One region of the Vibrio sp. V30_P3S12P165 genome, then DNA from elsewhere that is predicted to be linked to it. Evidence: predicted binding sites of a transcription regulator. Region 1 holds the regulator's gene; the other holds the start of a gene.

Region 1 (3,203 bases):
AAGCAGCTAGTGCGCCTTGTTGATGCAGTTGTTCAACGGAGTTGATGCCGGCTTTTTTCAACATGCGCTCAGTGGCTAGTCGTAAATTTGGTAAATCTTTCAGCCGTTCTGGTTTTGATTGCTCTTGGTTGTCTCGTTCAAGTTGAGCAATTTTTAAAGCGGATTGTGCCTCAGATAAGATGAATTGCGGATCTGACCAGCTCGTTTCAGGAAAAGCATAATATTTGGTCACAACGGGGAACCCTTTTTTTGTATACACATAGGGTTGATAACCTTGTTGTTTAAATTTGGCGGCTAATTTATCGTTTGCTCGTATATGCAGTTGGTTATTAACCACTAACGCAAACATCGTGTCATTAGTAAAAATGCCAAAACCACCAAACATTGAACGCGATTTGATACGGCCAAGTGGCTCAAAAAGTCGCATTGAGTCTTTTAATACGGGTTTATCCATGTTGTAAATCTCGGTGTATTAACTAATTCGCCACCAAATCAGGTCCGAGAGACTAGCAAAAAACTGCTAAAAGATGTCAATAAGAAGTTAACTTCCTGTCTATGCAGTTTAGCCATCGGCAACCCCGCTACCTACCACATTCGGGTTTAGGCCGGAGGCTTTGCGTCCCACCCTTTCAGATGGTTTGCCCTGTGCGTGACATACTGTATTCCGAGTATTACCTCAGAATACGGATGATAAAGTCATTAAAACTGAACCGTTGTCACTTTTCATTTTTTTGAAAATGTGACTCTGGTTCGATTTTTAGTGATTTTAATCGGTTTAGTTACGCTTATCCATCATTTTTTGGTTAAGTCTCGTACCGTATCGCGTTCAACAATTTCTGGATGCATTTCAAATGTACGGCGTTCGTGTTCTTTATCTTTAATTCGTTCCAGCAGTATTTCAAAGGCATTTTTACCGACTCGGCGTTTGGGCTGGTGAATGGTAGTTAATGGTGGCGAAAAATATTCAGCAAGTTCAATATTATCGTATCCGATAATGGACATGTCGTCAGGAACTCTAACTCCACGTTGTTGTAAACGGCTGATTAAGCCAAGTGCCATCGTATCATTAAAACAAAATACAGCGGTTGGGCGAGTATCCATGGCGAGAATTTTATCGGCCGCTAAAACGGCGGTATCACATTCAAAGTTACCTTCTAAAATCCAATCATCATTAACGGGAAGGTTCGCTTCGGCCATGGCACGACGAAATCCAGTAATCCGTTCTTGGCAAGCGGCTTTGACAAAATGACCACTAAGACAAGCGATAGCTTTATGCCCTTTCTCAATCAGATACTTCGTTGCGAGATAACCCCCTTCTTCTGAGTTATCAATGATCTTATCCGCTTGAGATGTTTCTGGCCCCCAATCCATAATGACTTTAGGAATGTCTGGGTGGCTTTCGAGCATTTCCAGTAACTCTTCTGTTAAGTCAGAGCACATGACCAACATGCCATCGACACGTTTTTCTGCCAACATGCGAATGTAGTCACGTTGTTTTTCATAAATCCCACCGGTATTACATAAAATCAATGTATACCCTTGGCGGTAGCAATAACTTTCAACCCCATCAATCACTTCAGAAAAGAAAAGATTGGTTGATTGCGTGACGAGCATACCAATTGTACGTGTTGTGTTGCATTTTAAGCTCCTTGCCACCGCGCTTGGTGCGTAGTTCAGTTGCTTAACTGCTTCGAGTACTTTTTCTTGTGTCGTTTCTGCAACAAAACGGGTTTTGTTGATCACATGAGATACGGTCGTTGTGGATACACCCGCTAAGCGTGCAACGTCTTTAATCGTAGCCATAAATTTATCCTATCAATGACTGCTGGAGCCGGCATAGGCTTTCACTTCATTGAGTGCAGCAGTAGTTATACCCAGGCTTCCCTCTGATAGGGGCATTCGGCGTTATGATGCGATAGGCGATGTTGATTTTATGATACTGGCTGAGAAAAATAGCCATTTTGCCTGTTGCTTGACGATAACGCTTCATGATTTGGGCACCGGCTTTAATTAGCCTAAAAGTAATAAAAAAACAAAAACCGCTGTTAAATAGCGGCTTGATTTTTACATTCATCTTGTCAGTAGCGAGCAAGATTTTAGACTGCAACGACTCAACCCGCAATGAAATTTAGCTTAAATATGCATTATAACCATACAAAATTGTCAGTAAACGTAGCAATTTGTGAGCAAGAGCCGTGTATCTTGATTTGCTGGTTTATTGGTTATTGAGTATCACTGAGTTCAGCGTTGTTATGCTGACTGACCCAATCTCGCATTGATTGCCACATCAGTCCCATCGTTTCAAACCAATAGCGCTCTGTTTGTTCTAGATATTTGGCTTTGGGAATGTATTTATCCCAAGCTTGACTCACCTTCGTTTGGGCTAGGTAGTTGGTCGGAGCAGGGATAGGCGTGAGTCCAACAGAGTGAAATTCATTCATCGCTCGTGCCATATGACTTGCAGAAGTGACAAGAACCAGTTTTTTATGCTGAACAAAAGCAGCAGCTTGCCGCGCTTCTTCCCAAGTATCTTGTGCGGTTTCCAGTAAAATAATATCAGATTTTGACACACCAAGCGCGAGAGCCACCTTGGCGAGCATTCTCGCATGGCTAAATTCAGTACCACCGGCATAGCCTGATAAAATCAGCTTAGCGCCAGGGTACATGTGTAAAATACGGATGCCTTCCGTTAAGCGCATCAATGCCGTTCGAGTTAACTCCGAGGTGGGTGGAATCGTACCATCCACAACATGGCCATTGCCAAGCACCATCACATAATCAACGGAACCGTCGACGGGCAGAAACGCGCTGTATTGACGCTCTAAAGGCATTAAGAGGCGGCTAGAAAGGGGTTGAAAGGCAATTAAAAACAGACCGCTCAATGCAAAGAGCACCACAAGACAGCCTGTTTTACGTTTGGCGGTAAACATGATTAACATTAAACCGACAAAACCAATGATCAGCAGTGCTGGCAAAGGCATCAGAAGCGAGGAAACGATTTTTTTCAGCTCAAACATAAACAAAATAGTCCGAAAAAACAGCACTTGATAGTAAAATCAGCGAAAGATTCTTTATTCCTGCCATTCCTATGACAGAATAGCAGCACGATTGATTATCATAGCTCAAGCCACAGTGACAGAAGACCGTAATTTCGACGATATTGCCCACAAATTTGCAAAAAACATTTATGGTTCTGACAAAGG
Region 2 (3,203 bases), on a different contig from region 1:
AAGCAACCAATGTTGTCGAAGCGGTGGCCGATGGAGCCATGTCTGGGTTACGTATCGCGGTCGCCGTTGGTGCCACCTTATTAGCCTTTGTCAGTGTGATTGCACTACTTAACGGCCTGCTCGGTTGGGCGGGCAGTTTGGTAGGGGTCGAACTTAGCTTTGAGTTGATTTTAGGCTATCTATTTGCGCCGGTTGCATGGCTACTGGGCATTCCATGGCACGAAGCAATCACCGCTGGGGCACTTATTGGCAATAAAATTATCGTCAATGAATTTGTGGCCTTTATTCAGTTAATGAACGTTCAATCGCAACTGAGCGAACATTCTCAAGCCATTGTGACCTTTGCACTGTGTGGCTTTGCCAATATTTCAACCATGGCAGTATTGATTGGTGGGCTAGGCAGCTTAGTGCCAGAGCGGCGCAGTTTTATTTCTCGATATGGTTTTCGAGCTATTTCGGCTGGGGTCTTAGCCAATTTAATGAGCGCGGCTTTAGCGGGCGTGATTCTTTCGCTGTAACGCTGGCAAAGACAAAGCAACAAAAACGGCGAGCCAATAAAAAGCTCGCCGTTTTTGTTCGCATGGCTGAGCGTGGGTTAGTCGGTGTGGAACAGCTCGCAGGCCATTAAGGTATTTTCTATTAAGCTTGCTACCGTCATCGGCCCAACTCCGCCGGGAACCGGCGTAATAAAGCTGGCTCGGGTACAAGCGACATCATAATCGACATCGCCGACCAGCTTACCGGTTTCTGAACGGTTAATACCGACATCAATCACTACGGCACCTTCTTTAATCCAATCGCCAGGAATAAAATGAGGTTTTCCGACCGCCACGACCAAAACATCAGCCTGACGAACGTGGTGTGCTAAATCTTTCGTGAAACGGTGGCAAGTAGTCGTGGTGCAACCGGCTAATAACAGCTCCAAAGTCATGGGGCGACCGACAATATTTGAAGCCCCGACGATCACGGCATGCTTACCCCGCAAAGGAATATTATAGCGCTCTAATAGGGTAATAATGCCCTTGGGGGTACATGAGCGTAAGGTCGGAATTCGCTGAGCTAAGCGGCCCACATTATAGGGGTGGAAGCCATCCACGTCTTTATCCGGCAAGATACGTTCCAGCACTTGTGTGGTATCAATTCCGGCAGGAAGTGGTAATTGCACTAAAATGCCATCAATCGTGCTATCGGCATTTAAGGTATCAATTATTGCGAGTAACTCCGCTTCACTGGTGTTTGCCGGAAGGTCATAGGATTGAGAAACAAACCCGACTTCCTCACAGGCACGACGTTTACTGGCGACATACACTTGAGAGGCTGGATCTTCTCCAACCAATACTACGGCGAGTCCTGGGGCTCGTCGTCCCGCTTCAATACGTACTTTGACACGAGCCGCAACTTCTGAACGTACCGTTTGGGAGATTAACTTTCCATCAATTTTTTGAGCCGTCATGACTTTCCTTACTTACGCATTAGTAGCCAAAAATTTTGCGCGAATTGTCGCAAAGATCAAGGGAAATATCCACAAGCAATCGTTTGCTTTGTTTGGCTTTTAAGCAAGCGGCTAGCGCATGGGTAGAAAATAACCAATTTATCCTCAATCGAGCGGTAGGGAAGGGCTTGATTTATCATCCGTTCACTTGCCATGGCAAAAAAATGAGTGTGCTATTGTTTTTAATTTAGGCACTTAACACACAAGACCGCATAAAGCCGTTGATTTACCTTAGTGAATTCGTATAATGCCAACCCTGTAATGCGCCCTTAGCTCAGTTGGATAGAGCACGTGCCTTCTAAGCATGTGGTCACAGGTTCGAATCCTGTAGGGCGTGCCACATTTGAGAGGCGTGAACGGGTTATAACCTGTTCACGCTTTTTTCTTTGTCGCCGATTTCACCCGAGCATCGGCAAGTGGCTGGCATAACGACGATTATGTTTGCTATCTCATAAAACCATACTAAACCTCATTATAAATTCATGATTTTTGTGATTCGGCTGGTATCATAAGGCCAATGTTTTGCACCTCAAGAAATCTTAAATGAACGAACAAGAGCAACACTTCCTCAAATCGTTAGAAAGCAAGCTTTGGACAGCCGCAGACAAACTCCGTGCCTCACTTGATGCCTCTCAATACAAGCATGCCGTGCTGGGGCTAATTTTCGTTAAATATGTGTCTGACGCCTTCACCCTGCGCCAAGAAGAGCTAAAACAAGATTTTGCTAACCCTGACCACGAGTACTTCCTCGATCCTGAAGGTTACACGGCAGAAGAATTGGAACAAGAAATCGCAATTGAGTTAGAACAGCGCGATTACTACCAAGAAAAAAACATATTTTGGTTACCGACTGAATCTCGTTGGCAGTTTCTGCAAGACAATGGCCCTCGTGTGATTGGCGGTGCGGACTTGGTTATTGATGGTAAGACCAAGAAGATCACCTCGGTTGGTCACCTGATTGATAATGCGCTGGAAGGGATTGAGCGCGACAACCAGAAGCTAAAAGGTGTGCTCAACAAGCACTACGCCTCGCTAAAAATTGATCAAGCAAAACTCAATGAGCTGATTAACCTAATCGCAACCATTCCGTTTAATCATAAATCCCTGAACAGCAAAGATATTCTTGGTCATATTTACGAATACTTCTTAGGTCAGTTTGCCCTGGCTGAAGGCAAAAAAGGCGGTCAGTTCTATACCCCTGCCTCTATCGTTAGCTTGATTGTGGAGATGATTGAACCGTTTGAAGGCCGTGTCTATGACCCTGCAATGGGTTCCGGCGGTTTTTTTGTCCAGTCAGAGAAATTTATTGAACGTCGTGCTAACCAAAAAGAGATTGATCCGCTCACGCAAAAACAAAGAATCTCGATTTACGGTCAGGAATACAACTACACCACATGGCAACTGGCTGCGATGAATATGGCGATTCGTGGGCTGGATTACGATTTTGGCAAAGAGCCTGCTAGTACCTATACCAACGACCAGCACCCTGATTTACGTGCCGATTTCATCATGGCGAATCCGCCGTTCAATATGAAAGAGTGGAATACCGGCGTTGATGATAACGATCCGCGCTGGGTATACGGCACACCGCCTTCAGGGAACGCCAACTTTGCGTGGATGCAGCATATGCTCTACCACCTTGCGCCGGATGGCTCGCAAGCTTTACTGCTGGCTAATGGTTCGATGAGTTCATCCACCAATAACGAAGGGG

The links. Region 1 encodes PurR, which represses purine synthesis genes. Its sites were predicted from a motif close to TNANGNAAACGTTTNCNTNA; they were not measured.
Region 2: folD (bifunctional methylenetetrahydrofolate dehydrogenase/methenyltetrahydrofolate cyclohydrolase FolD) is a predicted target of PurR. The motif match lies at 1,525-1,544, and genes of this name have one in related genera.

Annotation. Positions count from the first base shown of each region.
Region 1 covers NZ_WXWH01000030.1:191,080-194,282, reverse strand. Annotated here, with positions in the region: gene CAG57_RS06525 (TfoX/Sxy family DNA transformation protein) at 1-454, opposite strand, end outside; cyclic di-GMP riboswitch class I at 569-653, opposite strand; gene purR (HTH-type transcriptional repressor PurR) at 793-1,803, opposite strand; gene elyC (envelope biogenesis factor ElyC) at 2,223-3,044, opposite strand; gene cmoM (tRNA uridine 5-oxyacetic acid(34) methyltransferase CmoM) at 3,133-3,203, shown strand, end outside.
Region 2 covers NZ_WXWH01000058.1:26,094-29,296, forward strand. Annotated here, with positions in the region: gene CAG57_RS11620 (NupC/NupG family nucleoside CNT transporter) at 1-518, shown strand, start outside; gene folD (bifunctional methylenetetrahydrofolate dehydrogenase/methenyltetrahydrofolate cyclohydrolase FolD) at 596-1,453, opposite strand; tRNA gene CAG57_RS11630 (tRNA-Arg) at 1,756-1,832, shown strand; gene CAG57_RS11635 (class I SAM-dependent DNA methyltransferase) at 2,036-3,203, shown strand, end outside.